Regions from separate parts of the Halalkalibaculum sp. DA3122 genome, predicted to be linked through region 3. Evidence: riboswitches for the same ligand, from Rfam matches in the RefSeq annotation. Region 3 holds a riboswitch; each other region holds the start of a gene.
The links. A riboswitch is a leader RNA that binds a small molecule or an ion and turns the genes downstream of it on or off. The one in region 3 is predicted to bind thiamine pyrophosphate.

Region 1 (10,614 bases), on a different contig from region 3:
TTCAGATCTCCCTCCCGACCAGGAGCGGGGCCAGGTAATGTTAATCACAAACGCACGGTATTTATGAAACGACGAAATTTTCTGGGATTAGGGGCAGCGGGACTGCTGGGAGCGGCGCTGCCGAAACAGTCTGAGGCCAGCGGCCAACAGTCAAAACCTGACGATCACCGGTACCAGGATGGGAAAAGTCCATGGCCAATCTGCCTGGATACCGCCACTATCCGACCGGCATCCCTGAGGGAAAAAGTGGAAATCGCCGACAAAGCCGGGTTCGATGCCATTGAGCCGTGGGACGGCGAGCTGGAGGAGTTTGAAGAAGAGGGCGGCGACCTGAAGGCCCTGGGGCAGGAAATCAAGGATCGCGGCCTGTTTGTACCGAGCGTCATCGGCCTCTGGAACGCGCTGCCGCCCACCCGGGATGAGTGGGAAAATTCTTTAAAGGATACACGGCGGCGCATGCGGATGGCTTCCGATATCGGGTCCGAGCACGTCCAGACCATCCCCAATACGGTGGGGGAGAACTACGATCTCCGCTGGGTGGCCGAACGCTATCACGACATTATCGAGATCGGCCTCAACGATTATGGCATAAAGCCGGCCATCGTGTTTGTGAAGTTTTTCCCGCTGAAGACGCTCGGTGAGGCGGCCGCCGTGGCGATGAACGCGGATCACCCGCAGGCGCTTGTTATCCCCGATACGTTCCACATGTATATCAGCCAGGGCGGATTCAACGGCTTGTCGCTGCTGGACGGCAACTCAATCGCCATCTTCCAGTTTGCCGATGCCCCCGAATCGCCGGCCCCGGACCAGATGGAGGACCGGCATCGCGTATTCCCCGGCGACGGCATCCTGCCCCTTCCCGATATCCTGAAGGATCTGAAAGCAACTGGGTATAAAGGATGCATTTCGCTGGAACTTTATAACCCGGATTACTGGGAGCGCGACCTGCAGGAAGTAGCCGATACCGGTCTCCAAAAAACGCTCGGCGTTATCGAAAAAGCCGGCGTTTAATGCCAGGGAGTAGCAATCATCACTGATACAACGTAAAACTCCAACATCCTTCTAAAAACGCATGGAAATATATCTGACGCATACCTCCCTGGCTGTTGTGCTGATATCAATGTCAATCATTTCTGCCAAAAGCAGTACCGCTGAAGCACAGGACCAAACCTACGCCGAAAAGCTGGGATTCCCGGAAAACGCGACCGTACTCATCATGCATATCGATGATGTGGGGATGTCGCACGACTCCAACCGGGGCGCGATCCATGCCATGGAGAAGGGCGTTGCCAACTCCCTCAGCATTATGATGCCCTGCGCATGGGTACCGGAGTTTGCCCGATACTACAAGCAACATCCCGATATCGATGCCGGCCTGCACCTCACGCTCACCTCCGAATGGGACAACTACCGGTGGGGACCGGTCAGCGGGGCCACCTGCAATCCGAGCCTGGCAGACCGCCAAGGGGCTTTTTATCCCTCGGTGGAGGAGGTCGTACAACATGCCGAACCGGACGAGGTAGAGGACGAGATCCGGGCCCAGATCGAGCTTGCACGGAATATGGGATTTAGTCCAACCCATCTGGATTCCCACATGGGAACACTCTTTGCCACAGCAGACCTGATGCAAATTTATATAAATCTGGGAATTGAATACCAGATTCCCGTTATGTTTCCCGCGGGGCATAGTACGCTAATCCGGCAGCAGCGCCAGCTTACTTCTGATCAACATCAGCAGATGCAGGAAGCCGGGCGAAAACTCTGGGCGGCCGGGCTCCCCGTGCTCGATGACCTCCACAATTTCAGTTACGGGTGGGAGATTCCCCGGGAAGTGGCCGATTCAGACAAAAAGCTACAGGCCTACTGGACACAAAAATATATCGATTCCTTTGAGCACCTGGAACCGGGCGTAACCATGATGATCATGCACTGTACCGATCCCTCGGAAACGTTTGCCCAAATATCCGATTCGGGCACTCTCCGCAAGGCCGATATGCTGGCGATGACCAGTACACGGCTAAAAAACTATATCGAAAAGGAGGGAATTATCCTGACTACCTGGAAGGAGTTGAAACGGCGACGTGACAGCCTGCAAAAGAAATAAAAAAACAGCATGCCTGTACAGATCGAAATTTGTATCAACGCCGACCGGGAAGAATCGGTCCGCCGCTCCGTTTCTGCGGCCTTCCAGGGGGGAGCGGGCCGCATCGAGCTGTGTGGCGCGATGCATCACGACGGACTCACTCCACAAAAAAAGCTGATCGATGTTGCACGAAAAACGTTCCGCGAACGGCCGGGACTGCTGGTGATGATCCGTCCCCGAAAGGGAGATTTTTTCTACACTCCACAAACTGTCACCGAGATGATTGCCCAGATTGAAGGAGCGGCCCGACAGGGTGCAGATGGAGTGGTATTTGGCGCCTTACATCATACGGACCATACGATCAACCGTTCTGCCACTCTGCGCCTGGCGGAGGCGGCTAAAAAATACGACCTGGCAACCACGTTCCACCGCGCGTTTGATGCCACCCCGAACCCCTCTGAGTCTCTGGAGCAGCTTATAGAGATGGGGATCGATCGCGTGCTCACGTCAGGAAATCCCTGGGGCGAACCCGGCTCAGCACTTACGGGCCTCCCGAAGCTTGCCTCAATGCTGGAGCAGGCCCGGAATCGAATTGAACTGGTGGTCGGCGGCGGCGTCTCACCGGGAAACGCCGGCACCCTTTGCCGGTCGCTTCAAACCCACGGAACCCATTTTTCCCTTCATGCCTACAGCAGTGTCCGGCAGGATGAAAGAACTTCTCAAAAAAAAGTAGAGCGTCTTGTCAAAAACGCATCATTAACATCGATCTCATAATCGTATTTTAGGCTGTATTCCCTCACCCATATTTTTTCCAAAAGTAAGGCGAAGAGAAAAAATTGTACAGAGATCCTATTATAGACCTTGAGCAGATTATTTCCGCTTCAACACAGCAGGGTGCCAATTTGCTGCCCGCTACTGCGTGTTATTTCTTAGAACGACAATCGGAAGCCGGGTATTCCAGGTGGGCTCCACGTTGAACTTGCTCATGAAGCGGCGTGAAAAATTGCCCAGCACCAGGTCCAGGTCTCCGTCGTTGTCAATATCCCCGGCATCCATCGCGATCCACCGCCCCAATTTTGTCTTAGACAAGAAATGATAAATCCGAAACCGTTGTTATTGCGTACTGTGAGGTATCAATGCAAAACAGACATGGTGTGCATCCTATGAAATACAAGAATCTATATCTCCTTCTGCTGCCAATTTTTGTAATATTGGCGTGTTCTTCGAAAGCACAAAACAACCGTTCAACCGAATCATTTGATATGAGCAATACAAATTTTGAACAAGCCACGCTTGGAGCGGGATGCTTCTGGTGTGTTGAAGCAGTGTTTGAAGAATTAAAGGGCGTCAAACACGTAGAGGCCGGTTACGCCGGTGGAGAGGAGCAAAATCCCACTTACAAGCAGGTGGCCTCGGGCAACACCGGCCATGCAGAGGTCGCTCGCATCGTTTACGACCCGGAAGTGATCTCTTTTGACCAGCTGCTTACCGTTTTTTGGCACACGCACAACCCCACCACGCTGAACAGGCAGGGACCGGATGTGGGCCCTCAATACCGGTCGGCTATTTTTTATCACAATGAAGAGCAGAAAAAAATAGCTGAACAATCGATGGAGGAGGTCGATCGCTCCGATTTATGGGAGGACCCGATCGTGACTGAAATTTCGCCCGTCAAAAACTATACGACGGCGGAAAATTATCATCAAAACTATTATGAAAACAATCCCAATGCCGGGTACTGCCAGGTCATCATAGCACCCAAGCTTAAAAAATTTCGAACGGAGTTTTCCCACATGCTCAAAGAAAACGGGTGACTGTAAATTAAACGGGATACGCCCCGCAAACGCCAGCTGGGCGGGGAATCAGACCTTTATAGATGCAAACGTTCGCATGATGGCGGTAGGCACCACTGGTACAATACGCCTCGTACATCTTCTCTTTTCTATTTTCTTTCCTTCCTTAAACCGGGTCAGGGTCAACCTGTTTCTGCTGAACATTACAGGCCGGACTCAACTGTGGACGATAGGTCCTTCAGGGTTAACTGAATTTTAAAACCTTTTAAAATCTAATGTTCTTATTCTTTCAGATATTTATTTATGTTATCAGCTTATTTTTGCCTAAAGTTCATTACTCTTTGTCTTTTATAGGAGTGCATTTTTTTTATTCCGTTGTGGAAGATCCCGCAGGTCGCTCTTTCGCAATGGTAAGAACGAATCTTATCCATTCTTGTTTATGGGATGTTACTTAATGGGAAATCAAACTTAATTTATGTCGAGATGAAAATGAAAAGCTTTTTAGTATCTGTTTCGCTGTCGTTCGCACTGATGTTTGCATTCGCTTACTCCGCTTCTGCCCAGGAACGGGCGACCAACGAGGCGAGAGTAAGTCCCAACGCCTCGGTAAGCCAAACCATTGGAACAACCCAGGTAACCATTACGTATGGGCGCCCCAGCGTAAAGGGACGCCAGGTTTTTGGCGGACTGGAACCCTACGGTAGTGTCTGGAGAACCGGGGCGAATGAGGCCACCACCATCACGTTTTCCGATGATGTCCTCATCGAGGGAGAGCCGCTGCAAGCCGGAACATACGGCCTGTTTACCGTTCCTGGTGAAGATGAATGGGTCGTCATATTCAACAATGTTCCCAACCAGTGGGGTGCATTCGATTATGACAGCAGTGAGGATGCCCTTCGCGTGAAGGTTTCCCCGGAAGAGGCTCATCACATAGAACAACTGATGTTTTACTTTGAGGATGTTACCAGTGACTCCGGCACTGCGGTAGTACACTGGAGTACGATTAAAGTGCCTTTTACGATAGAATCAGCATCCTGACGTCCTATTAAAAAAGTAGAACAAGATACCAACACCACCTCTGGTGAGGCTATATCTCATCACGGTATTCTTTTACTGTTTACGTTTCTATGGGGAGCCAACTTTATCCTGGCCGAAGTGGCGCTAAAGGAGATGGCTCCCATCTCCTTTAGCGTCTCCCGTTTTTTTATGGGCGGGGTGGCGATGCTGAGCGTTCTCTATACCCAGTGCTATTATGATGCCAAGGTAGCAGATAAACCGTTCCGTTTTTTCCCGCAGATTGAAAAAGGAGACTGGTTTCGGCTACTGCTGGTTTCTGTATTCGGGGCCACCCTGGCTCCCTGGCTCGGTATCGAGGGACTGGGCCTTACCCATGGCGCACGGGCTTCTATCTGGCTTGCCCTTGGACCCGCTATCAGCACCGGTTTCGGATACCTGTTGAGTACAGAAAACATGGGGAAATCCGGCATAGCGGGGGTTACCCTGGCGGGGCTGGGGACCGTTACCCTTGCCTACGACGGACTAATGGTGGAGGGCTACTGGCTCGGCGATCTTCTTCTCTGTATCGCCCTGATATTGACGGTGGTGGAACTTCACCTGATCAAGCCCCTGGCGCGTAAATACGGGTCCATCAGCATGGTTGCCATGCGGACGCTCATCGGGGGCAGCCTCTATCTGTTTATTGCATCTCCCTCACTGATTCAGGAGCCCTGGCTTAACCTGGGCATGTGGACCTGGATTGCCATCCTTGCCGGAGGGGCTGTGGGGGTGGGCGTAGGGCAGTGGGTCAAAGTTCGGGCCCTCCGCTCTCTTGGACCCACGCAGGTGGTAATCTACGGGAATCTCGTCCCCATCGCCGCCCTCCTCATCGCCTGGCTGTCCGTCGGTCAGAATCCCTCGCTCTTCGAAATTATCGCCTGTATTTTAATTATCGCGGGAGCTATCCTGATCCAGGTTATCGATGCACGGAGGACAAGAAGAACGAAATCGAAGGAGGACGATGAACTCTCCGTGGTTTCCAGCGCCAAGCAGGAGTAGCAAAGACTGCAGGAAACGTGAACCGGGTGTCACCATCCCCCTTTTCAAGACTCAAAACTCCATCTTAACCTGCAACATCGCATTGCGCCCTGCCTGCGGATAATAATAATTAAAGTGCTGCTCTTCTTCTCCTGCCACCCATCCGAAGGTATAACCGTTGGTCTCGTATTTTTCACTCAGCAGATTGTTAATCTGGAGCGTTAACTGTACCGCCCGGGCAAAGGGAATGTCGACAAAGCGGTATCCCAACCTGACATCATGCAAAACGTAGGGATCCAGCGACCGGCTTTTGGTCTCGGTATTGTCGAGGTACTGGCGTGACACATATTTACTGATCAGTTCCGCAGAAAACTGGTCTTCGGTAAAACCGAATACCGAATTTCCGATAACAGCCGGAGAAAATGAAAGAGCTGTATTTTCATAGGTTGCCACCTCCTGTCCGCCCAGGTAGTAGGTATAATTTTCAATCCTGTTGCGGCTGAACGTGGCATTCCCGGACCACTCAAGTCCCCGGTACAGTTTTGTGCCCACCTGCAGCTCAACACCTGCACGGTAACTTTCAGGGACATTCTGACGGATGCTGGCACCCACATCGTTGATTTCGCCTGTCAATGCAAGCTGGTTCCTGTAGTTCATATAATACAGGTTGACCGCTCCAAAAAACGTGCTGAATGAGGCGCGGTAGCCCAGCTCCCAGTCATAGAGCGTTTCATGGCTGGGGCGACTTTCCGGCGTGGAGTTGACATACTCTTCGCGCGTAGGCTCGCGGTTGGCCACACTGAACGATGCGTATACCCGCTGCCGGTCATCCACCCGGTAGACCAACCCGAGTTTGGGATTCAGGAAGCCAAGCCGGTCGCTCTGTCGCACATCAACAATCTGCTCGGATCCCCCCGAAGTCTGGGTATCCTTGCCCAGAAAATCATAGGTTATTTCACGGAACTGCAGGTCCAGGAAACCGCTCAGTGTTTCCGTAAAATAGTATTGACCTTTACCATAGATGTTGAAGTCGGTTTTAAACCCGTTGTTGTTATAATAGGTTTCCTCGATACGGCTGTCGCCGGCGTAGCGCGCCCAGATCACCTCGCCAAAATGGTCGCCGTCATACTCATTATATCCCCCGCCCAGTGTTACCGACCAGCGATCCGCAACCCGGTAATCGGTGGAAAAGACAATCCCGTAGAAGTGATTATCCAGCCACCGCCGGCGTACCAGGTCACTTTGGGTGATGGTCTGGCCGCCGATCTGAATCGGCCCGATACCGTAGGTTGCGAGGTCATCTTCGTCGCGAAACTCCTCGTAATAGCCCCGGCCGTAGGTGTAGTGAAACGAGGCGTTGGCATTCCAGCGGTCCGCCAGCTGGTATGAATAGTGGACCTGGTAGTGATCCTGCTGGTAGTTGTCGGTTTGGTCCTCGTAGGTAAACTCGTTGAACTGCCGGTTGCCCACGTTGTTGCGAAAATGTACAGCCTTTTCCCCGGCTATGCCGAGACTGGTTATATACCTTTCAAGCTGATCTGAATTCCCGTTCAACACCGGTTCCGGCACGCCATTCCACGCCTGATAGGTTTCCTCTACGCCGGAGAGCACATCGACCTTGAGCAGACTTCGCTCACCATTCCGGGAACCGCTCAGGTAGATCGATTTCAGGTCGGACGTCGCCCGGTCGATATACCCGTCCGAGATGATTTTGGAGAGGCGACCTTCAAACTGCCAGCCGTTTTCCATCAGGCCCGAACCCAGCTGTACATTTATTTTTTGAGTGTTGAATGAGCCGTAGCCGGTATTGACCTCCCCATAGGGCTCGGGGGTCATCGTCGAGGTCTGGATATTCATCGTGCCCCCGAACGCTCCCGCGCCGTGAGTTGAAGTGCCGACTCCCCGCTGGATCTGGATATTTTCCACCGACGAAGCCAGATCAGGGAGGTCAACCCAAAAAACTCCATGCGATTCCGCATCATTCAGCGGAATTCCATTAATCGTGACGTTGATACGCGTGGGATCGACGCCGCGAATACGCAGGCCGGTATACCCGATCCCCGTCCCGGCATCTGACGTGGTCGTCACCGATGGGGTGGAGCTGACCAGGTATGGGATATCCTGGCCGAGATTCCTCTTTTCGATCTCTTCGCGCTCGATATTTTCGTAGGCCATCGGTGAGGCCTCATCCACCCGCAGCGCCCGAACAAACACTTCGCTGCTCATCACCGATTCCGGAACAAGGGCAATGCGGAGATCGCCGCCTCCCCGCTCCTCAATATTAATCGATTTTGACCTGTAGCCAACAAATGAAACCGTGACTTTTTTTAATCCACCATCGACCAGGAGCAGCTTAAAACTGCCGTCCGCGGCTGTTGTGGTCCCGTTTTGGGTGCCCTCCTGGACAACATGGGCCCCTGCGAGGGGCTCGCTGGACCGGGCATCGATGACAGCCCCCGCGACAGTCTGGCTCAAGGCCGTATTCTGGTTAAAAAATTGAATAAAACACAGGAATACCGCTCCTGCTGCAAAACGTGTGATGTGAGTAAACATGAAAAAATCCTCCATCTTATTTGTTTATAAGAGGAGGAGGTAAACTTGCAAGAAGTGCTGAAGCATGGGAACTCCAGGTTTCCCTACGCCGGTGTTAACCGGTTCAGGTTCTTAGGGTATGATCTCAGCCCGCTGTTGCAAGCACCCCCAACCATTGTGAGTGTGTATTTGTATGTGCCGTAAATATAATGCTACTCGAAAATCTTTCAAAGATAAATACCAGAGGGTTTTGCAAAACCCTCACTTCTTCGTTCTGAGGGAGTTGTACTCCCGTTAAAAGCTCAATAAGGTCGACAGTACAACTCCCTCCCAACAAAATAGCAGGTTCTGCAAAGGTCTTTGCCAATCATTTTATATTGTAACAAAGTGATTTACTGTTGCAACTTTCATGCTGTATTCCCGATTTTCAGGTACTGCTTAACTCAATTGTTGCTATGAACGGTAGAACCCCGGTATTACTGGCATTCATGTTCTTTTTTATTTCATGCGGACCGGAACAGTCGTCCCCGGAAGCGCCCCAGGCACGACTTTCCGCCACCATTGAACCCGGCGATATCAGGACCCATATCCAGTTTCTTGCCAGTGATTCGCTGCGGGGCCGTGCAACAGGCACGGCCGGGGAAGCGATCGCAGCCAACTACATTGCCGATGCCTTCAATCAATTCGGGATTGCACCACTGGGCGAAGACGATACCTACTTTCAGCCTTTCACCGTGACCACAGACCATCTCCACAATCCGCCCCAGGGGGATACCTCCCGGCAGCGGGAACGGCCTCTTCTCTCCCGGAACGTAGTGGGAATCATAAACGGAAGCGAAGAACCAGATTCCTACATGATCATCGGCGCCCATTATGACCACCTCGGCACGGGAGGATACGGCTCGCTCGCCAACCGGCGACGGAACCAGATCCACAACGGAGCCGATGACAACGCCTCCGGCACGGCGGGCATTCTTGAACTGGCGCAGTACTTTTCGGTTAATTCTCCCCGAAAAAGCTTGGTCTTTGTTGCATTTTCAGGGGAAGAGATCGGCCTGCTGGGATCGCAGCATTTTGTCGACCAGCTGCCGGTACCGGCAGAGCAGGTCGAGGCGATGATCAACCTCGATATGATCGGGCGACTGCAGGATAACAAACTGCTCATTTTCGGCACCGGCTCCGCTGAGCGGTGGGAGCAACTCATAGCAGAAGCCAACACCGACTCGCTTCAGATCGAGACTTCGGCAGATGGAACGGGAGCCAGCGACCACACCAGCTTCTATAACAAGCAGATTCCCGTACTGCACTACTTCACCGGTACCCACGGCGACTACCACCGTCCCACTGACGACGCCGGGCAGATTAATTATGACGGCCAGGACAAGGTGCTGGAGCATGTGCGCCGCGTGATACAACAGCTGGACAAACCTGGCAGCGAGCTTACATTCACGGAAGTTCCGGCCAGTGAACAGCAGAAGGGGATTAGCATGAAGGGCGTGACCCTTGGCGTAACGCCGGATTACGGCTTTGACGGCACCGGCATGCGAATTACAGGGGTCAACGCCGGTGGACCAGCCGGGCGGGCCGGACTCCGGAGTGGAGATGTAATCATAAAGCTGGATGGCCAGCCCCTGAAGGATATCTATGAATATATGGAGATTCTGGGCGGGCTCGAAGAAGGGGAAACCGGTACCGTTACCGTCCAGCGTGGAGAGGAGGAGCTAACCCTCGATATCCGGTTTTAAGCGGTCGCATTTTTCCAATCATTAAGAATTTCGACGCTTTATAAATATACCATCCAGGAGTCTGTCGGACTTAGAAAATCGTTACGAAAATATGTCAGTTTGAGACAGATTTCGTGATTCTTTTGAGGGGAACAGTGGTTCTATTTGCCGAAAAAGAGCACGAAATATGGCCAAATCTGACGCTTTTGCAATAGGTTTAGCTAAGTCCGACAGACTCCCAGTACATTTAAAAAATTGCTTACTTCCCATGGTTCTTCCAAGCGTGAACACCTGATATAGCCCGTAACTTATCTCCTAAATTTAACTAACCTTTAAAGAATCGTATCACCTCTCACGTCTGGCGTTTGCCATCAGTTACTGTCCCACCATGAATACCGCATTCCCAAAGAGCAGGTTCCCGTTGTGCCAAAAAGCGCGGAACAGGGGA
Region 2 (10,614 bases), on a different contig from region 3:
TGAGCCGCGGTTTAGTTATTTGTTACTGGTTTATTAGTTATTTGGCTAAAATGCTGAACTAATAACTAATTCCTAATAACCAATAACTATTTTAACCGGTGATCATATGTTAATACCCGATTGAGGAAGGCTAAATAATCCTCGCGGTAGATCAACGCTTAGGAGTTCAGATAGTGTAAGCTTACCGATTGTATGGATTTTGCAGCCGTATGGGATTCCCATTCTCGTCGATAACTTCCATATCATACCGAATGACAATGTGCGTGCCTACCGGAGCGTGATAATACAGGTACCAGGCCGCCGTCTCGGAGGTGCCGATACAGCCGTTGGAAGAGGGGGTGCCCAGGGTTTCGATGTTGGTGATGGGGTGGATAAGCTGGCCATAGCGCAGATCGTTTATTTCGGGTTCCAGCCACGGCACGTTGGGCAACGCGGTCTCTACGCCATCGTCCCGACGGGTGACGTGGTAGGGGTGATTGTTGACGGGATTGATAAAGGTGGGTTCTTTTACGTGTCGGATGATGGTTCCCTCCCCGGTATGGGTGCGCAGATCGACAACTCTGCCGGCCATGGCCAGGTACTTATGCTCATTGCTGCCCACGCGCACCGGGGATTCATGGATCACGCTATCGTTTTGCCAAATGCGGAGTTTGAATTCAGGTATGTTCAGATCAAGCCAGGTCTGTTCGAAAAGCAGTTTCAGGCTGGTAATTCCCCGCTCCTTTAAGTCATAATAATCGGTAGCCGCCAGTGAATCGATCATCCAGGATTTATTGCGAATGATCAAGTGCTCAGAAATCGGGTAGGTGAGCAATGAGTCAAATCGAAATACGATTTTGTCCATCACCTTAAAATAGTCCTTGACCTTTACCGTATCCTTAAAAAAGTGGAGGGGCTGAGAGTTGCTTGAAGAAGTCTTGATTCCGGAAATATTCTAAAAAAAACTGTGGGTTCTTTTTTGTTGTAGAAAATCAGAAGAAGCGTAGCCGTTACTAACAGAAAAAATATGTTTCGGAATGTTGTCATGTGCATGGATCTATCTATATGATTGATCTCATATCAGAGATATATCATTAATTGGTTTCCCTGGTATTGCAGACGTTTCGCAAACCACCCCATCCTCTGATATCGGTTTCTCATCTGTTCATCCTGAACTCGATGAATGCATAAATTCTTTTCCCACTTCATCAAGTGGTACATAAACAACAAAACAGTTAAGCGGTTCATAACTTTATGTTTATTGGTGTTTATCTTGCTGGTTAAAATTTCACAATATTTTGATATCAAGAAGTGCTTATTTTATTGACAAGGCGTGTGATATAAATCCTTGGAATTTTGTAAAGTGAACTATTACATGCGGGGCTCTTACTTGTATCACTTTCTGGACACCATTGGCCGTGGAAAACTTCATAGTTCGACTGGTCTCTGACCAAATAGAATTTTTAAGTCTATCCAATCATGTGCCTATGCATTTGGATGTGGTAGTAAACCTCTCAATGAAAAATCCTTCTCTTCTATTTCGATAAGGCTGTCTAAACAAAACAACGCATTATTTTGATTTGTTTGTGTAGGTGAAAGTTGTACACTGGCTGACGAAAAAACATTACAAATAGGTTTATCGGCAGGTTCTATATTTTCAATAGTTCTTAAAGAGAGTCTTTGAAATATTGAATTTGTACAGTCGTGAGCGGCACTATGGTGTTGCTAACGGCAACCCCTGAATTAACGGCCGAGGGCTTCTTTTCGAGAACTTCCGGTTCAAGGAAATCTCAAAAGTGTGTACAAACGGCCAACTTCTGCCGACACTTGAATAGTGCCGGCATTGAAAGCCAGTGGTTGAGGGTGCCCCTTTATTGGGGCTGAGAACATACCCCTTGAACTTGACCCGGGTAATACCGGCGCAAGGAAACCGTTGGCTTTTTTGATTTGAACTCCAATATATACCGCAATTCGGTGGCTATATCTTCTCCCGTTCCTCTAGACATTATAGAGTCCAATTTACAAATAGCAACCGATCTTGCGACTACCTCTGTACCGATTGTTTCTCCCGATCTCGATGCCATCGACATCCAGAAAAAACTAACAGAACAAGCCTTTGAGTGTGCCTCCCATATCATTGTTTGTGATGGCCCCAGGTTTGTGGGATTGATACGAATTGAAGATCTGTATTCCGCTGGTGATCACTTGATGGCAAGAGATATTATGGATGAGGAACCCCCGACGATTAGACCGGGAGTAGACCAGGAAGTGGCGGCATGGACCGCGGTGCACCACAAGGAATCGGCCCTGGCGGTGGTAAACAAAGAGGGAGAATTTATCGGCTTGATTCCGCCTTATCTGCTACTACAAGTCCTGCTAAAAGAGCACGAAGAGGATTTGAGCCGGGTGGGTGGATTCTTGCAGGATACGAACAAAGCACGAACCGCGCTGCAGGAACCAATTTTCAAACGCTTTTGGCACCGGCTGCCCTGGTTGTTACTTGGGCTTTTGGGAGCGTTTATTGCCGCGAAGGTGGTGAGTGGATTTGAGTCCAGGCTTCAGGAAGAGTTAACCATTGCCTTTTTTATTCCAGGAATTGTATACCTGGCCGACGCAGTGGGTACGCAAACGGAAGCAATTATTGTACGTGGGCTCTCCGTGGGAGTGACCATCAAGAATGTGCTCTGGCAAGAGTTGCTCACCGGCATAACCATAGGGATTGTATTGGCAGCGATTTCATATCCATTTCTCCTTTGGAACTGGAGTGATCCACAACTGGCGTTTGGAACGAGTCTGTCCCTGCTTGCAGCCTGTTCCACGGCCACATTAGTTGCCATGGTACTGCCGGTTCTGTTCAACCTGATTGATATTGATCCGGCCTTTGAAATGGTCCCATCGCAACCGTCATCCAGGACGTGCTGTCTATCCTGATCTACTTTTTTATCACCACGGCCATCATGTTCTGAATAGCTATTGGACGGTACCCCACCCTCAACCTCCAACGCCAGGCCATTACAAGGGAGTTTCGCCTGAATATCCTGTGTAGGAAAACCCCTCTCAACCATTTGGTAGAAGCACCTATAGGGTTGGTAACTCGTTTTAAGGAAGTTAAAGTTATTAATGCGCAGCTTGATGCATTAATAGATTAACTCTCATCGGAGAAAACAGTCATGTTTGAGAATCGAAAAGAGGCAGGTATAGAGCTGGGCAAGGCCCTCAAAAAATACAAATCGGCAAGGCCTGTCGTGTTGGCTATTCCTCGCGGTGGAGTGGAAGTAGGGTATTATGTAGCACGAGCCTTGGAATGCGACTTTGATGTAATCATCACCCGTAAACTCGGCTATCCTCAACAGCCCGAAGCTGCCTTTGGAGCACTTGCAGAGGATGGAAGCCTGTACCTTGACCCGTGGTCAAACCAATATCTTACCAGAGATATTATTACCAATGTTCAGGCAAAGGAAAATAAGGAAATCCAAAGACGCATTTTGAAGTACCGCAATGGAAAGGAACTGCCCAGCCTGAGGAATCGTGTAGTCATCCTCGTGGATGACGGTATTGCCACTGGAGCGACCATTTTTGCTGCTCTTAGAATGTGTCGAAAGCACCAATCCAAAAAGATCGTAATAGCAGCTCCGGTTTCGGGACTAACCAGGCTCACTGCACTTGAGGCCGAAGCAGATGAAGTGGTTATACTGGATAAATATCAATATTTAGCAGCCGTTTCACAGGGATATCGTAATTTTACGAACCTTAGTGATGAAGCTGTGCAACGCTACCTGAGTAACTGGCGTAATCAAACAATAAAATCTTCTCCAGCCTAATTGGCAGGGATTTCCCTTACATGAGCTAGAAGAACATTTCTTACATGCCGTTTGGTTTCAAAGCCTATACCCATCTGTTGTTTCCTATCGTAATTTATTTGAGTAATGAATTTAACAAGGAGAACATTATGGCTTACAAAAAACTACTTTTTCAGACTTCAGCCAGGGAGAAACTCTTGAAAGGAGCTACCACTCTTTATGATGCCGTTCGCATAACCCTGGGTCCGAAATCCAAATCAGTGTTGATTGGCAAAAAATGGGGAAAACCGCTCGTATGTAATGATGGCGTAACTATTGCAAAAGAAATGGACCTGAAAGACCCCGAAGAGAATCTAGGGGCTCAGGTGTTGAAAGAAGCTGCCGAGTGTACCGGTGACCTGGTGGGGGATGGGACCTCTACATCAACAATTTTGGCTTATACTATTTTTGCCGAGGGACTCAAAAATGTGGCTGCCCGGGCCAGTGCTATCGAGTTGAAGAGAGGGTTGGACCGGGGATTAGCCGTTGCTGTTGAGGCATTAAAAGAAATTTCCAGACCGGTAAAAACACACAAGGAAAAACAGCAGGTGGCCACCATATCGGCGCATAACGATAGTGCCATTGGCGACCTGGTGGCCGAGGCTATCGATAAAATTGGGCCTGAAGGAGTGATTACGGTGGAGGAGGCCAAAGGTACGGAGACCCAGGTTGAAGTCGTAGAGGGTATGCAATTCGACCGTGGATATCTTTCCCCATACTTTGTGACAGATGCCGAGAAGATGGAAGTTGAAATAGAGAATCCCCGAATTCTGCTGTATGACAAAAAGATCAGCAATATTAAAGACTTGCTTCCCATGTTGGAAGAGATGGCCAAACAGCAGACCGGGCTTGTGGTGATCGCTGAAGATGTGGATGGGGAAGCCCTGGCCAGCCTTGTGGTGAATCGAATTCGGGGTGTCCTATCCTGCGTGGCCATTAAAGCACCGGGCTTTGGGGACCGCCGGACGGCCATGCTCCAGGATATCGCCCTGCTTACCGGCGGGCAGTTGATATCGGAATCGCTGGGCATGAAGCTTGAGAATATTACTACGGAGATGCTGGGTTCGGCACAGCGCATTTTGGTGGACAAAGATACGACAACGGTTATCGGCGGAGGTGGAGATAAAGGGGCCATCGAAGGGCGATGCAACGAGCTTCGCAGGCAAATCGAGAAATCAGATTCTGACTACGACAAAGAGAAACTGCAGGAACGACTGGCCAAACTCTCGGGTGGTGTCGCCGTTATCCGGGTGGGCGCACCTTCCGAAACGGAGCTCAAAAGCCGGAAAGAAGCTTTCGAAGATGCCATCAGCGCCACCAAGGCGGCCATTGAAGAGGGGATCGTACCGGGTGCCGGCCTGGCCTTGTTGAGAACAACTAATGCCGTTGAGGAAGAGGCCAAAAAAACAGAGGGAGATGAAAAAACGGGTATCCTCATATTGCGGAGGGCTTTGGAAGCACCCGCCCGGCAGATTGCTGAAAATTCGGGAGTCGATGACGGGGTAATCGTTGAAAAGATGATGGCCGGGGATGGGAACTATGGTTTTGATGCCGCGCAAAACCAGTTTGTCGACCTGTATAAAGCCGGTATTATCGACCCGACCAAAGTGGTTCGAATCGCGCTCGAAAATGCCGTATCGGTGGCCGGGACACTACTGCTTACCGAAGCGACGATGACTGAAGTCGAAGAAAAGCCCAAAAGCTTCCGTGATGAAGCCGCCCTGGAAGATGGTATGCTAGAGTAAAACAGGAGTAATCGGTTTTTTGGGTACCTTATTCATCTACATCGCTTGCAATATATTTCGAATAAGATGTGAGTAACGATTTACCATATTTAACCTTAGCAATATGGATGGCATACATGTAATTCAGGAATACGCATCTATGTCGGAGAAAGATGCCCCACAGAACTCCCCTAAAGAGTTCCTGACTTTTTGTGGCGTGTTGGGCCTGGGACGACTAGTCATTGAAGGGAAGGAAAATGCCGTTGAGCTCTTACGAAGAGCCGCTTCCGATGAACGCTGGCGAATTCGGGAGGCCGTAAAAAAAGCACTACAGATTATTGGGAAACATGATTTGGGCCAATTGTTTATTATCGGCAAAGACTGGATTAATGGAAATATGTATGAACAAAGAGCAATCCTAACGAGTATTTGCAGGGAGGAATTTTTACGGGATCCCAGTTATGCAAGAGAGACTTTCCACTTACTTGAAAAAGCAATGAACAGTATTGCCGGAGCGAAAGCATCTACCCGGGAATATAAATTATTGAAAAAAGCATTGGGTTATTACTGGAGCAGTGCCATCCTTGCTTGCCCGGAGCAGGGAAAGCCGATGTTTGAACATTGGCTGTTATCAAATGATCCGAACATCAGATGGATCTTGAAAAAAGCCTTAAAGGATAAGCAACTTATCAAAAAGGAGTCCCATTGGGTTGCTCGGTGTCGCCACAAAATCATAAATGTGCAAGATGAATTGTTGAAGTAGTCGTTCATATCCCACCCCCCCCCAAATAGGGTGATAGGGTGAAATAATATCGAAAGGGAAAATGTGATGAGGAGTTCTATTCAATTAGTAACGAATATCATGGGAAGGAAAGTAAAGAACAGGGATGGAGAGGATGTCGGAGTTATTCAAAATATCATGATTGACCCGGGGGATGGGATGATACTCTATATTATGTTATGCTATGCGGATTTCGTGGGTAAAATGCATCGTCACTTTGCGATTCCCAACAGTTTGATGAGACTTAAGAATAATCAGGAGAATGGCATTTTTTTTGAAATCGAAGAACAAAAATTATCAAGCGTAGAACGATTGTCAGATATCACAGGTACCACACATACTTTTACGAAGTATCAACGTGTATATGAGGTGGATCAGGATGCGCCGTGGTTTTCAGAGTTCCATCTATATACATAGCAATTATTTTAACAAAGCTTTATTGTGTTATTTATCTGAGCCTCCATTAACTCGCGGATCTCCTCACACCGAGTACAGCTGGTTACCAGTTGAGAAGCCCGGTTCAAGACGCCTTCAATACCAGGATATCATCACCGGTTGGCTTTGACGAGCTTCTGCAGCTCGCTGATGACATCGGTGAGCAATCGCCGGGTATGGGGACCCACGTCGGTGCTCGTACAGCTTAGTAGTTGGCTGCAAGCGAGGTGGGAATCAGGTTGTTGGGGCTGGGGAGAGGTCGGTTCTAGTTCGGTTTTGAGCGCCTTGGCCAGGGCCTGGGCCTCCTCTTCGCTGATATAGGGAGTACCAGCCGGTGGTTGTAATAGCTGCTTTTGTCCTCCCTGGCCAGCAAACAGCTGGGAGATCACGGTGAAAAACATGGGGGCATTCTCCTCCAGCATATCCAGCATGCGGCTGCCCGCGTCCCGGCCGCCGGCCCGCTGCTCCATCTCCATGCGGAATTTCACCTTTTCCAGTTCTGCGAGCTCTTTTTCGAGAGCTTTGAGGTCACTTCGGTGCATTTCCTTGAGCCGGTCAATCTCGTTGCGGTGGGATTCCTTTAGGTCGGCCAGCTCCCGCTGGTGGGTCAGCAGCGTAGCCGTTTTGTCTTCGGAGAGCTGGCGCTTGAGCCCCATGATTTCATCGACGAGCTGGCGAATCTTGCGGTCGGCGTCATGCAGCTCGCCTTCCAGCCGCAGGGCGCGTTGCTGGTAATAATTTTCAGGAGCGGTTCTGCTGGCGGCAGCAGGTTCTTGGCCCAAAGTATCGGGCTGATCCTCGGGTGGGTCAATGCGAAAGCCGATCACAATATCTTCGTCGATGCCGGTGTGCAGAGAGTACAGGCCCGGTTCTAATTTGAATATTGCTTTTACCACATTGAAGGGCTGCCGGAAGTTGAACGGTAGCTCTTTCTCTACTTGCTGGAGCCCGTTAGTAGTACCGGTAATGCGCCCAAAAATCGGCAGGCCTTGCTCCAGCTCTAGCAGGAAGGTGGCGTAGTCCCGCTCTTGGGGTTCGTTCGGCTTATTTTCCAGCGTTTCAGGCATTGGCTTCGTGTTCGTTGGCATGGGGTTATTGCGTCAGTGTGACCAATAACTGATATCAACGTAACACTAATTCAAATTAGGAAAAATACCCCGGGATGGGCTGGAACAGGGTGCAATGGGGTGTTAAAGAATGGGACAGATTGGGATAGATTGTTTTTTTAAAATACCCTTTTACGTTCTTGAACGTGATGAGTTAGTTCTCAAGAGTTGCGTCGGTCTCCTTGGCAAACCAAGCTGTCGCCTTTGCTTGAGTTGACGGTTCTCCTTACGGAGTCACCGCAGTTATTGCTTAGTGGGCCGATCTTGGTGGCGACCTCGTCCATATAGCCTTGTTTGAGCCAGTTTTGCATCGTCTTAAGTAATAACGGCACCTCTACTGGCTAATTCAGTTGGTACTGCAAATTTTCGGATGGGATGGGGCGTCGAAAATGTGGCATAAGTAGATCCATAAAAAGTAATGTGATTTTTAGTATAAAGTGTAGTGGTTATACCTCATGTTAAGTGTAGAATGGTTCAAAATTAACCGTTCTACACAAACCTAACCATGTTTTCAAAACACTTACGTAATACTCATATCGCGATAGTACTCCCAGTGATTTTAGTTCTTTTTCTCCATTTTACCGCTAACTGTCAGAATCAGCAACTGGGTAAAAGTACAGATAAATCTGTATTCGAAGCTTCTCTAGAATCGAATTCTGCTGAAATTCATAAAATAAAAAAAGCCTTCAAGCAACTTGATGTTCCAAGTCGCCCAAATCGGCTGAATATTTTTTCAGATATAAATTGGCTGTACGCCAAGGGAGCTTCTTCTGAGCGACTCGATGTAACCCTTCACGACCTGCCGGGTTCACTGCAACCTGTGACGATACGCCATCGACTGTTGGAGCCGGATAGCCCAATGTGGTACGTCACCCAAATTGCATTCCCGCGCCCCGTCACCCTCCGCATCAATGCTGATGATGGTGCGCAGGCCTGGTACGGCGGGCAACGCATATCGGTATATCGCGGACGCTTTTTTCATTTCCCCGCCAGCTCTTCACCTAAAAAGCTGGTAATCCGCGTGTTGAATAATGCCATGCACGGCGGACTCAACTCTGTACACGCTTACAACCATCAGGAATTCATGCACTATGAACGCTATCGAAAATTATACCGAAGAGTTGAGCTATTCGTTGAAAAGGCGATTCAGTTTGAAGAACTGTCTAATACCACAGTCAACACTATTTTATTAGCAATAAACAATCCAACCGAAAAGACTGTGGCAAGTGCTGAAAAAGCACTCAAACATCTGCCCTATTTTGAAACCCCACCCTATCTGCAGCACGTTGGTCCAGGGAAGTTATCGATCTTGTGGGAAACAGATATCCCCACATCGCACCAGGTTATTTGGGGATCTGACCCTGAACTTATGAATAATACCATAGAAAGTGATTCATCGTATAGAATGCATGAGATATCTCTATCAAACCTGGAGCCCGGCAAAACTTATTACTATCAAATAAAACAGCATGAAAATCGCTCCAGGGTATATCCCTTTAAACTTCCGAGGGACACCACTCACTTTGAGTTTGCTATCTGGGGCGACAGCCAGAGCGGGTGGGAAACTTTTGACCAGGTGGTACATGCCATGCAGGCGCATCCGCTTGAATTCACAGTAGGTGTTGGCGACCTGGCCGACCAAGCCTGGCGCCCTCAAGAGTATACACGGCTACTGCAAACCCTGCACCCGATGAGTGCTCACACCCCGGTATACCTGGTGCCAGGCAACCACGATTATGACGGTTTTTACGATTCCATGATCGCCAAGGATTTTCATAAATATGCCCGTAATGGTAACGAACCACCCAGAACCTACTACTCTTGGTCCAGTGGTAATGCTGCTTTTATTGCACTTGATCCACATAACACATTTCCGGTGGGCATTGAACCAAATTCTGACCAATACAAGTGGCTGGTCAGTGAACTAAAGAAGCCGTTTTGGACTGATGCTAAATGGCATTTTATTGTGCTGCATCATCCACCATATGCACAGGGCTGGCCGGGCTACCACGGGGAAGTTTCGGTTCGCGAGGCCTTGGAACCTCTTATCGAAAAGTACAATATCGATTTTGTGGTTGCGGGGCACAGTCATGCGTACGAGCGATTGATCAAACAATATGGGAATCAAACTACGTATTATATTGTGACCGGAGGAGCGGGTGGTAATATTACTACAAAACCGGAACTTTCTGATTACCCCAAAATGGATACAGTATTATTTACTCATCATTTTACACGCTGGCAAGTTCGGGCTGATACAATTTTATTCCAGGCTATTGACAATGATCGAAAGGTTCTTGATGAACTGACTATAACAAAATAAGGCAAAACCCCAACAACTCTGGATTTGGGTGTTCATTTTACGAATAGAAAAACCGAACCCTATCAAGCTTATATATTGAGGTTTATCGCATTCCAAAATGGGATTTCATTTCCACATTATTAGTTTTTTAATACACACTAGACGGTAATTTCCTGGGTCTGGAGTTGGTCATTTCCGCGAACCAATACTTCACATTTAAGATATTTTCCGTTTAGGCAGCTATTAAACATGAAAAAGGGGAAGGATGAGCTATCATCCTTCCCCTTAATTTTGAGTGTTTGGCTCTGGATTTAGTCCAGCTTATTCATCCCACCAAACATGCGTGTTGATACTGTTTTCTCCCTGTCGGCTAATCGCCTCATCATAATTCTGCTGGTTCGTGATTTGTGCCGAGAAGGGATATTCCATGCGGACCGGAATTTGGTCG
Region 3 (10,614 bases):
CGGCCATAAATTTGCCTTCATCCACTTTTTGATCGATATAGTCCTGCTGCCGTTCATTAAGTGAATAATTATAGCGATTAACCAGTTCCTTCTTTAAAATTCCCTCCCTTGTTCTCAGCCCCAGCATCAGACGCTCTTCAGCCAGCTGCAGTTTTGTAAGCTGCTCCTTCTGTTGCCGCATCGCCGACATTTCTTCACCAAGATACGCTTTCAAATCGGACTTGTTGCTCCAGCGCACTGCCCCGTCTTCGTCCCACCAGAACGAGTGCGCAGCCGGACCCAGCCCCAGGTAGTTTTCGTGCCGCCAGTAGCTGCTGTTGTGTACCGCCTCGTGACCCGGTTTGCTGTAGTTGCTCACCTCGTATTGCGGTATTCCGGCCTCTGCCAACCGCTCCACCACCAGGTCATAATGATCCGAAACCACCTCATCCTCCGGCGGCTGTATCCGCCCCAGTTCCACTTGCCTGCCAAGCTTTGTCTTCGGCTCCACCGTCAGTGAGTACGCCGATACGTGCGGGGGATCAAAACTGATCAGCGTTTCCAGGTCCTCCTGCAGGCCCTGCAGGCTCTGCCCCGGGTTGCCGTAGATAAGATCCGCCGTAAAGGTGTGGAAACCGGTAGATTTGAGCAGTTCCAGGCACGCCAGGGCTTCCTCCCGGTTGTGCGCTCGATTCATGAACTCCAGAAGCTCCGGCTTGAACGACTGCACGCCCATGCTCGAACGCGTGATTCCCACATCCAGCAGATCGCCGAGGTAAGCCCTGCTCACATCATCGGGATTCATCTCCAGAGTAATTTCTTCGGTCTCCAGCAAGAAGGTCTTGCGGAGGGCTCTCATGATGCGATCAAGAGCTCCAGCGTTTAACAGCGATGGCGTTCCGCCCCCGAAATAGATCGAACGCACCGGCTCTTCGGTGTATTTTGTATCCTGGTATGATTCGACCTCCTCGATCAGCCTCTTCACGAACTGATCACGGTAGCCCGTACGGGTTACGAAATAGAAATCGCAGTACGAGCACGCCTGCCTGCAAAACGGGATATGGAGGTAAATTCCAGACATTGCATTCGTTAGAGGTTGAATGTTACAGGTTTCTCAAACCTATAACCTGCAACCTGCAACTTTCAATTTTTTGGACTATAGAACGGGTTTTCATCGTAGGTATCTTTCTGCTGGTACGCGCGGGAGTACTTGATATAGTTTTCAGAGTGTTTCTTTATGGATGCGATCTCCTCATCGCTCAGCTTCCGCTTCTTCTGCACCGGCGATCCCATGTAGAGATAGCCTGACTCCAGCGTTTTGCCCGGGGGGACCAGGCTGCCCGCTGCCACGATGACATTGCTCTCGATGACGGCCTCATCCAGCACCGTGGTGTTTATGCCGATCAGCACGCGGTCGTGGATGGTGCATCCGTGAATCATGGCGCTGTGACCAATTGTCACTTCATCGCCAATCTTTGTGGGACCCGTTTGATTCATCACATGGATGCAGGCGTTGTCCTGTACATTGCTTCGCTTCCCGATCTGGATCCAGTTCACATCGCCCCGGATCGTCACGTTAAACCACACGCTGCTCTGGCTGCCGATAGTGACATCCCCGATAATATCAGCGCTGGGAGCCACGAAAACAGTGTCGTCAAATTGCGGTGATCGGTTGATAAATTCGTAAATCATCGTTTTTCGTTAATAAGAATTGGTTATTGGCAACTGTTTGTCCTGTACGTTGCGAAGATAAGCATAAAAGTTACCTATTTCGTATTGCGTACTGCGTATTTGGAAGTGTTCCTCAATTCATATCTGTTATTGCAATACGGAATACGCAGTACACTACTGGCGCGAGCGTCCCGCTCGTGTCCTTTTTTAACACCTTTTTGTTGCTCTACATACTGCTTCTCTATAATACTCTCGAAGCAGCGTTTCAGGCTACACGGTTTCTACAAACTTGCGGGCTGCCTCACCCGGATCGTCTGCCGCGCAAATGGCAGAGGATAAAGCTATGATATCCGCTCCGGCCTCAAATACATCCCGGGCGTTCTCCAGCGTGATGCCTCCGATAGCCACTAGCGGAATCGAAACCGCCTCTGCCACCTCGCGCAGCGTTTCCAATCCGCGTGGCGGGTAGTGTTTTTGTTTAGTGGTAGTTTCGAATATATGACCCAGCGCCACGTAATCAGCCCCGGCCTGTTCCACCTGCAGCGCTTCTTCAACTGTTGATGATGTACCGCCAATAATCTTCTCCTTTCCAAGCACCTTCCGCGCAGCGGGAATGGGGAGATCGTCCTGTCCCAGGTGCACGCCGTCGGCCCCGCCTGCCAGGGCCAGATCCGCCCGGTCATTCACGATAAACGTTGTTTCAGTACCTGATGTTATCTCGGCGATTTCCCTGATCTCAGCGATCGATTCCCGCGCCGTCATCTGCTTGTTGCGGTACTGGATCATCTGCACGCCCGCTTCCACGGTCATCATGGCTAGTTCCACATGGGAGAAACGGTGTTGAATAATTGTATCCGTAATTAAATAAATGCCTTTTAAGCCTTTGCTCATAACGTTGATAGTAATTGTTCCCATTCCTGAACTTTTGCAGAAACATCCTTCGCCCCCATAATCGATGAAATTCCGGCAACACCATATGCTCCTGCCTTTAAACATCCCGGAGCACGTCCTGTTGTGAGTCCCCCGACGGCGTACACCGGAATCGAAACGATTTGACTCACGTGACGCAGCTTGTCAAGACCCTGCGGTGCTCCATATTTCGCTTTTGATGCGGTATAAAACACCGGACCAAACAGCAGGAAATCGGCGCCGCAGCTCTCTGCCCGGACAGCCGATTCGACGGAATGCACGCTGGTGCCGATGATCAGTGATGAATCGAGCTCCTTAATATCTGCAGGAGAGATGCTGGTTTCCCGGCAGTGAACGCCATCAGCCCCCACGGCCAGGGCGATGTCTGCGCGGTCGTTTACAAATAATTGTGCATCCCATCTTGAAGTTATCTCCCGCAGCTTTTCGGCATGTTCAAACAGCGCTCTGCCTGAAAGATCTTTCTCCCTGAGTTGCACGGCCTTAATCCCGTTACGGCATGCCTTTTCCACCACTTCGGCAAGCGGACGCGGCGCACATTTTTTTCGATCGGTAATCAGGTAGTATCGGAAGGATGTTCTACTCATCCGTGCCCGAGACCTCAATTCGGCCCTCCATCGGGCTGGAAGCGTTGGCGTACAACCGGCGCGGCATGCGTCCCGATTCAAATGCCAACCGACCTGCCTCGATAGCCAGTTTCATCGCCTGTGCCATCTTCACCGGGTGCCTGGCCTGCGATATGGCCGAATTCATCAGTACCGCATCCATCCCCAACTCCATCGCGATGGCGGCGTCAGAGGCCGTACCCACCCCGGCGTCCACAATCACCGGCACATCCACTTGTTCGCGAATAATCTGCAGGTTATACGGGTTGCGGATGCCCATACCGGAACCGATGGGGGCTCCCAGCGGCATGACGGCGGCACACCCCATCTCGGCCAGCTTCTTGCAGGTAATCGGGTCGTCATTGGCATAGGGCAGCACGACGAAATCTTCCATAATAAGCTGTTCAGCCGCCTTCAACAACTCGGCAACATCAGGGAACAGCGTCTCGTCATCACCGATCACCTCGAGCTTCACCCAGTTGGTATCGAGGGCTTCGCGACCCAGTTGCGCGGTCAGTACCGCTTCTTTGGCGGTATAGCATCCCGCGGTATTCGGCAGGATAAAATAGTTGTCCCCGTCGAGATAGCTGAGGATATCCTCCCCTCCGTCACGCTCCAGGTTTGCCCGGCGCAGGGCAACAGTCACAATCTCGGTGCCGCTTGCGTTCAGTGCCCGGCGCATGGTCTCGGGATCAGGGAATCGCGCGCTCCCCACGATAAGCCGGGAATCAAATTCCTTGTCTGCTATCTTCAGTTTACTCATAATTTTTTAAGTCAAATTAGGATACTCTATTCGAGGGCTTTGCAAAACCGTCTATGCTATTTTGAAGCGCAAGCTTTTTTAACACAGATACCGTTTTCTCTTACTGGTTCAAATCACAACCTTAAACCGGGACAGGTGCTGGATCAGCGATTCTTCATTCCAACTCATCCTCCCTGTGTGGCACGGATAATTTCGATACGATCCTCTTCATGCAGTTGCTGACGGTCCCACTGGGATTTGGGAACGACGGAATCATTCAGGGCAACGGCCGTTCCCTTGCTGTCTCCATCGTCTTCGACATCAAACTCGGCCAACAGCTTTTTCACTGTGTTGGCTTGTGTATTAACAGTGTCTCCATTTACAGTCAGTTTCATAATTTTATAGATCCTTGATTTTCGGGTTTCTTTTCTAAAAACGACCGGGACGAAACGGTTCAAGAACCTCAGCGACCGTCCCATCCAGAATTTCATCCGCTATTGAATAAACAGTTACAGGCGTCAACAGGATTCCGTGGCGGTAGTGCCCCGTGGCGTAATAAAGCCCTTCCATCTCAGTCTGGCCGATAATGGGCGCATGATCGCGGCTGGCGGGTCGGAGTCCGGCGATGGTCTCCACCAGCGGCAGGTCGTAGATGGAAGGCACCGCCTCCCAAGCCTCTTCCAGGAGCTCCTTCTGCCCCCCCGCCGTAGGTGTTTGGTCAAACCCCTTCTCCTCGCTGGTGGCTCCCAGCCGGATCGTACCGTCCTCTTTGGGAACCAGGTAGAATCGCGGCGATCGCACGATCCCCTTCAGGTCACAGTCATCTGTTTGTTGAAGCGTTATGATCTGTCCTTTCACGGGACGAATCGGCGGGTTGATCTTATCTGGAATACCGGCAATTTTCCCGGACCAACAACCAGCGGCCAAAATCACTTTATCAAACTTAAAATTTGAGGATGCCGTTGAAAGACCTCTAAGTGTACCCCCGGCAAGATCAATCTGCTGCACCGCATTTTTTTCCAGCAGCAGACCGCCCCGCGATTCAAACGCTTTCCTGAGGCATCGGACCAGCGCCCGGTTGTCGATCTGGGCGTCATCCGGCAGCCACACGGCCGATACGATCTTTGGCGAAAGCAGTGGTTCGCGCTCCCGGGCCTCTGTTCCCGTTATCATCTCAACCGTCAATGATAGCTCTTCCCTGAAATTGTATAGTCGTTGTAGGTGCTCGGTATCATCGCGGTCGACGCCCACCAGCATGGTTCCGCACCGGTCGAATTCAGGAACATTTTCAACATCTTCGGCCAGCTCCTCCAAAAAGCGCGGGTACAGGCGCAGACTCTCCTGCCCCAGCTTCATCAGCTCGATCTCCTCGAACCCCACTTCTGCGTAGGGAGCCAGCATCCCCGCTGCCGCCCGGCTGGCCTCCTGCCCGACGGTGCCCTTCTCAAACAGCGTGACTTCGGCTCCCCGCCGGAGCAGCTGCCAGCCGATACTGAGTCCGATAATACCGCCGCCGATAATGCCGATTTTCATATTTTGGAATCTTTATTTGTATTCTGTCTCGGTGTTTACAGGGCGTTGTGCCTTACTTTCAACGCACTAATTCGGCTTGATACTGCCTATTCTGCCTCCTCCAACACCTCCAGCAACGGCCACTGCTCCCTGCGATAGGCGCTCTCCCAGAACATCCACTCCAGCTCGGTGGACTTGACAAACGCCTCGGTCATCTCTTCCAGTCGCTCTTTGGATTCACGCTCCGCTACCTCGTCGGTGATCTCAATAGCGCGATCCACGCTCTTGTTGAACTCTTCTCCCGCGTAGGTATCGATCCAGTCCTGGTAGGGATTCTCTTCGGCTGCATTTTCGTAGATCTCCAGTCCCACTTCCCGGTATATCCAAAAGCAGGGGAGCAAGGCGGCTATATTTACGACATTATCTTTTGTAGCTGCTGTTGAAAGCAGAAAGTTGGTATATGAAAAGCAGGAGGGAGATTTTTTGGGGTTCATCTCCGTTCCGTACTGCTCGTAAAAATTCTGGTGCAGCTGCCGCTCTACGACCACCGCCTCGCTGGCAAACTTGAAAAAGTCGTACATCTGGGTTGTGGAATCACAGCGAACGCCGGCCAGGGAGAGCGCCCTCGAAAAGTCCGCCAGGTACAGGGTATCCTGCTTCAGGTAGAACAGGAATATATCTTCGGGTAGTGTCCCATCGGTCAGTTCCCGGATAAACGGCAGTTCAAGGATGGCGTCGTACATCGGTTCAATAGTTGACCAGAGCTCGTCGGTGAATTTCATTCTGTGATCTGGATTTACTTTTCAACAGTTAGTTATGAAGGTAGTTTATATTTTCGTTACTGCCACCACTGATAAAAATGGTGCAGCGGGCCGTGACCTTCGCCTATGCTGTATTCGCTGCCTGCTCTTATGGCACCGGAGATATACTCTTTGGCGTCCTGAACAGCCTCAGGAAGCGGCTTCCCTTTTGCGAGTCCCGCCGCAATGGCTGACGAAAGGGTACAGCCGGTGCCGTGGGTATTCGGCGTATGAACTCGTTCTGCCTGGAACCAGTACACCTCCCGGCCGCTGGTGTCTTTCTCGTTCAGTACCAAACAATCGATGCTTTTCTCGTCGCTGAAGTGCCCGCCTTTCAGCAGTACGGAGCGGGGCCCAAGCTCCAGCAATTTCCGGGCAGCCGATTCCATCTGTGAGCGGTCTTCAATTTGGATATCCAGCAGGGTCTCTGCCTCCGGCAGGTTGGGCGTAATATTCGTACTCAGCGGGAACAGGCGCTCTTTTAACGTTTCAATTGCATCATCTTCAATAAGCCTGGCCCCGCTCTTGGCCACCATGACGGGATCAAGCACTATGTTGTCAACAGCATGAGTTTCCAGGCGATCCGCAACTGTTTCCATGACAGGAGTGTTGAACAGCATGCCTATTTTTACAGCATCTACGCCCAGATCACTGATAACAGTATCGATCTGCAGGGCCACAAAGTCGGGCGGCAAGGCGTGGATACCGGTGACGTCAGTGGTATTCTGGGCGGTCAGGGCGGCCAGTACCGACATGCCGTAACACCCCATCGCAGCAAAGGCTTTAAGATCGGCCTGAATTCCCGCACCGCCCCCGCTGTCAGATGTCGCGATGGTCAGTGCCCGGGCATACGTCTTGGCTGGTGTTTTTTCCATGGATAAACAGCAGTGATTTTATTTAGTGCTGTTTACCGGCAGAAGATGGGCTGAAGTTGAGGTGTCGTTTCCCTCCGCTGGTACTAACCAGGTCAAGTGTTGAGGATCTTATCTCAGCCCTTTCGCCTGCGCGAAAAAGCACTCCTAACGACAAACAGCGGTCACTAAGTGAACAAGAGGATATTACCGAAAAACACTACGCTATGCAAACGGTAAAGAAGGGCCGTGCCTTATTCAAAAGCATTAATTTCCGGATTAACTGTCTGCATTTAACTTATTGATGCGTGACGGGTAACGAGTAAAGAGTAACCCGTGATGCGCAGTAGAAGCAGCGTTACTCCTCACTTATTACTCGTTACAGATTACGCATCCTCCGACATCTGGCTTTCCAGGAGAGATTTAAACTGATCGTAGGAACGTGGAAGCTGCTGTACCTTGATGCCGTTGATAAAAAATGTGGGCGTTGAGTTCACCCCCATATTGACTCCTTCCTGCTTCTGTTCCATCACTGTTTTTTGCGTTTCTGCAGCATTCAGGTCACTTTGAAACTGCTGGACATCCAGTCCCAGTTCCTTTGCATATCCAATAAAAATCGACTGTGGATTCCCAGAACTCGACCAGTTGTCCTGGTTCTCGAACAGCATATCATGCATCGCCTTGAACTGCCCCTGGTTCCCGGCTGCCTCGGCTGCACGGGCGGCCAGCGCCGCAAACTGATGGCTGTTCAGCGGAAAGTAACGGTATTCCACCTTCAGTTTATCCCCGAACTCCTCTTTTAGTTTTTCAACAACCGGATGGTAATAGGCGCAGGCCGGGCATTGGTAGTCGCTGTACTCGGTCAGTACGATATCGGCTTCACTGTCGGACTCCTGGGCAAAGGATCCCGCCGCGGTTAACAAGAAAATAAAAGTCGAAAACGAGAGGATTTGTAGTAAACGTTTCATAAATCGTTATCTGGTTTAAGATTCGTTAAAGCTTAATCATACTAAAATGCCTGGTCAATACCTTTTCCAGGATATTAAATGCTTCTGAGATCTCCTCTTCCGTTGTCTGCTTGCCTAACGAAATACGGATGAACTCTCGTGCCTCCTGCTCATCACGCCCCAGGGCCACCATGCTGGCCGCCGGTTTTTCCGAGCCCACCGAACAGGCGCTGCCGGTCGAAATTGCCAGTCCGTAGCGGTTGCACTCGATCATGGCGTACTGCCCCTCCATGCCGTGAATACGCAGCCCAATAATATTGGGAAGGCTGTTTTCAGGGTCGCCCTCCAGGGTAACATCGAATTCACTTTCCATCAGCAGATCCAGGAACTGGTTGCGCAGGGTTCGTTCCCGTTCCAGCTCATCTTCCCGCTGCCTGGCTATATCACGGGCAGCAGCCATAAAAGCTCCAACGCCCGGCACGTTCACTGTTCCCGAAGCAAAGCCTTTTTCCTGCGTTGTTCCCGGGATCACCGGCTTCCAGCTCAAAGCAGGCCTGACGTACGCGGCTCCCACACCTTTGGGGCCGTATATCTTGTGTGCAGAAATGGAGATACTGTCCAGATGGCAGGCTTTCACATCCACCGGGATCTTGCCAAAGGTCTGCACGCAGTCGCTGTGAAACAGGATGTCGCGTTGATCCAGCAGCTTGCCGATCGACCGCAGGTCCTGTATTGTCCCGATCTCGGAGTTGCCGTGATGCACTGACACCAGGATCGTGTCTTTGCGGAGCATACTTTCCAGGGCAGAGAGCTTCACCCGTCCTTTTTGATCCACCGGTATATATTCCACATCATAGCCCTGTTCTTCCAGGAGCGCAAATACGTTGCGCACGGAAGAGTGCTCTCCCCGGGTGGTCAGCAGGTGTCCGCTCCCGTCTGTGTTTCCCTTTACAAGAGATTGAATCGCCAGCTCATTGGAATCGCTGCCTCCTCCCGTAAAGTAAATACCGCGGGATTCGGCGTTGACCATATCCCCGATCGTCTGCCGCGCCTGGTCCAGAATCTGCTGGGCCGTGGAGCCGAAATCGTGCAGGCTGCTCGAATTGCCGAAATGTTTTTTTGCTACCTCCCGGTACACCTCAATGGCACGGTCGCTCATCGGGGTGGTGGCGGCATAATCCAAATAAATCATCCGACTTAGTTAACTCGTTGAAAATGCTTATTATTAGAACTTAAATATATGGATTTAACCTCAGAAAGAAACAGGTAAGTCCGCTGACTTACTGATAATACTTCTTACCATTTGTGGAAAAGCTTAAACTTCGGGATATCATAGCAGAAGCCCTGGAAGAGGACCTGGGAATGGGTGATTTGACCAGTAGCTTTTTTGCACCGGATCACATTTCAACGGGATTTTTTACGGCGAAAGCGGATGGAGTACTGGCCGGACTTGACATAATCACGGAAACCTACCGCCTGCTGGATGAGCGTATTGAAGTAGACCTGTACCGGCAGGACGGCGACCGCATAGAGCAGGGAGAGGATATTGCGGAAGCGGAAGGCCCAACAGCGCCCTTGCTGAGTGGCGAACGGGTGATCCTGAATCTGCTGCAGCACATGAGCGGTATCGCCACGGGCACCAAACGGGCGGTAGAGGCATTGCACAGCTCCCACACCCGCGTGTGCGATACACGGAAGACCCTGCCCGGCCTCCGGATGCTGCAAAAATATGCGGTACGCTGCGGCGGCGGATACAATCACCGCTATCGCCTCGACGACGGCGTGATGCTCAAGGACAACCATATCAAGGCCGCCGGCGGTATAAGTAGGGCAGTCAGTCAGTTGCGCAATGAACTGGGGCTGATGGTGCGAATCGAGGTGGAAACGGAAACGCGGGATCAGGTGTTGGAGAGTGTTGAATCGGGCGCTGATATCATTATGTTTGACAACCAGGCGCCCCCGGAAGTGAAACAGCTTGTTGAACTGGTGCCGGATCACATTATCACGGAAATCTCGGGCGGTATCACCATCGATACCATCGGAGACTATCGTGACACCGGCGTCGATTATATTTCGATGGGGTCACTGACCCATTCGGTAACCGCACTGGATATCAGCTTTAATTTGAATGATTAGTTATCTTACATTGCATATCCCGGACATAGAGAGTTGTGTGAGAAAATGACTTTTTACAGAGATAAGATCATTGAATTTGTTTCAACGCCCGGGATGACGACAATACAGCCCATACAAACAAGATCAGCACTATGGAAACGCTAGATTTTTTACAGCAAGATGAACAGGTAAGCCTGCCGGAACGCTATCGCGAGATGGAAGAGCCTGAAATGGCGCAACGCATCCGCGAAATCAAGCAGAAGTTCGAAAACCGGCTTTTCATGCCGGGCCACCATTATCAGAAGGATGAAGTGATCCAGTTTTCGGATGCGCGGGGCGACTCTCTTAAACTGGCTCAAATCTCGGCCCAGAACAAGGAAGCAGAATATATTATCTTCTGCGGCGTCCATTTTATGGCGGAAACGGCTGATATGCTGACCGACGACCACCAAAAGGTAATCCTGC

Region 1: linked by a shared signal. The riboswitch ahead of ACG2F4_RS07635 (TonB-dependent receptor) and the one ahead of thiD (bifunctional hydroxymethylpyrimidine kinase/phosphomethylpyrimidine kinase) in region 3 are both predicted to bind thiamine pyrophosphate.
Region 2: linked by a shared signal. The riboswitch ahead of ACG2F4_RS07290 (magnesium transporter) and the one ahead of thiD (bifunctional hydroxymethylpyrimidine kinase/phosphomethylpyrimidine kinase) in region 3 are both predicted to bind thiamine pyrophosphate.

The regions. Positions count from the first base shown of each region.
Region 1 covers NZ_JBINJF010000008.1:72,052-82,665, forward strand. Annotated here, with positions in the region: gene ACG2F4_RS07600 (sugar phosphate isomerase/epimerase family protein) at 64-1,011, shown strand; gene ACG2F4_RS07605 (polysaccharide deacetylase family protein) at 1,073-2,104, shown strand; gene ACG2F4_RS07610 (copper homeostasis protein CutC) at 2,114-2,857, shown strand; gene ACG2F4_RS07615 (FG-GAP repeat protein) at 2,996-3,172, opposite strand; gene msrA (peptide-methionine (S)-S-oxide reductase MsrA) at 3,346-3,897, shown strand; gene ACG2F4_RS07625 (DUF2911 domain-containing protein) at 4,366-4,914, shown strand; gene ACG2F4_RS07630 (DMT family transporter) at 4,990-5,931, shown strand; gene ACG2F4_RS07635 (TonB-dependent receptor) at 5,983-8,385, opposite strand; TPP riboswitch at 8,527-8,622, opposite strand; gene ACG2F4_RS07640 (M28 family peptidase) at 8,898-10,187, shown strand; gene ACG2F4_RS07645 (M14 family metallopeptidase) at 10,542-10,614, opposite strand, start outside.
Region 2 covers NZ_JBINJF010000007.1:162,832-173,445, reverse strand. Annotated here, with positions in the region: gene ACG2F4_RS07295 (L,D-transpeptidase) at 182-844, opposite strand; TPP riboswitch at 1,829-1,924, shown strand; gene ACG2F4_RS07290 (magnesium transporter) at 1,927-2,910, shown strand; gene ACG2F4_RS07285 (phosphoribosyltransferase) at 3,150-3,800, shown strand; gene groL (chaperonin GroEL) at 3,929-5,563, shown strand; gene ACG2F4_RS07275 (hypothetical protein) at 5,703-6,305, shown strand; gene ACG2F4_RS07270 (PRC-barrel domain-containing protein) at 6,405-6,740, shown strand; gene ACG2F4_RS07265 (hypothetical protein) at 6,872-7,825, opposite strand; gene ACG2F4_RS07260 (metallophosphoesterase) at 8,370-10,187, shown strand; gene ACG2F4_RS07255 (SusD/RagB family nutrient-binding outer membrane lipoprotein) at 10,488-10,614, opposite strand, start outside.
Region 3 covers NZ_JBINJF010000001.1:269,542-280,155, forward strand. Annotated here, with positions in the region: gene hemW (radical SAM family heme chaperone HemW) at 1-1,060, opposite strand, end outside; gene ACG2F4_RS01095 (gamma carbonic anhydrase family protein) at 1,123-1,671, opposite strand; gene thiE (thiamine phosphate synthase) at 1,921-2,541, opposite strand; gene thiE (thiamine phosphate synthase) at 2,538-3,164, opposite strand; gene ACG2F4_RS01110 (thiazole synthase) at 3,157-3,945, opposite strand; gene thiS (sulfur carrier protein ThiS) at 4,110-4,319, opposite strand; gene thiO (glycine oxidase ThiO) at 4,354-5,457, opposite strand; gene tenA (thiaminase II) at 5,544-6,218, opposite strand; gene thiD (bifunctional hydroxymethylpyrimidine kinase/phosphomethylpyrimidine kinase) at 6,275-7,111, opposite strand; TPP riboswitch at 7,164-7,267, opposite strand; gene ACG2F4_RS01135 (DsbA family protein) at 7,474-8,055, opposite strand; gene ACG2F4_RS01140 (IscS subfamily cysteine desulfurase) at 8,081-9,226, opposite strand; gene nadC (carboxylating nicotinate-nucleotide diphosphorylase) at 9,340-10,170, shown strand; gene nadA (quinolinate synthase NadA) at 10,302-10,614, shown strand, end outside.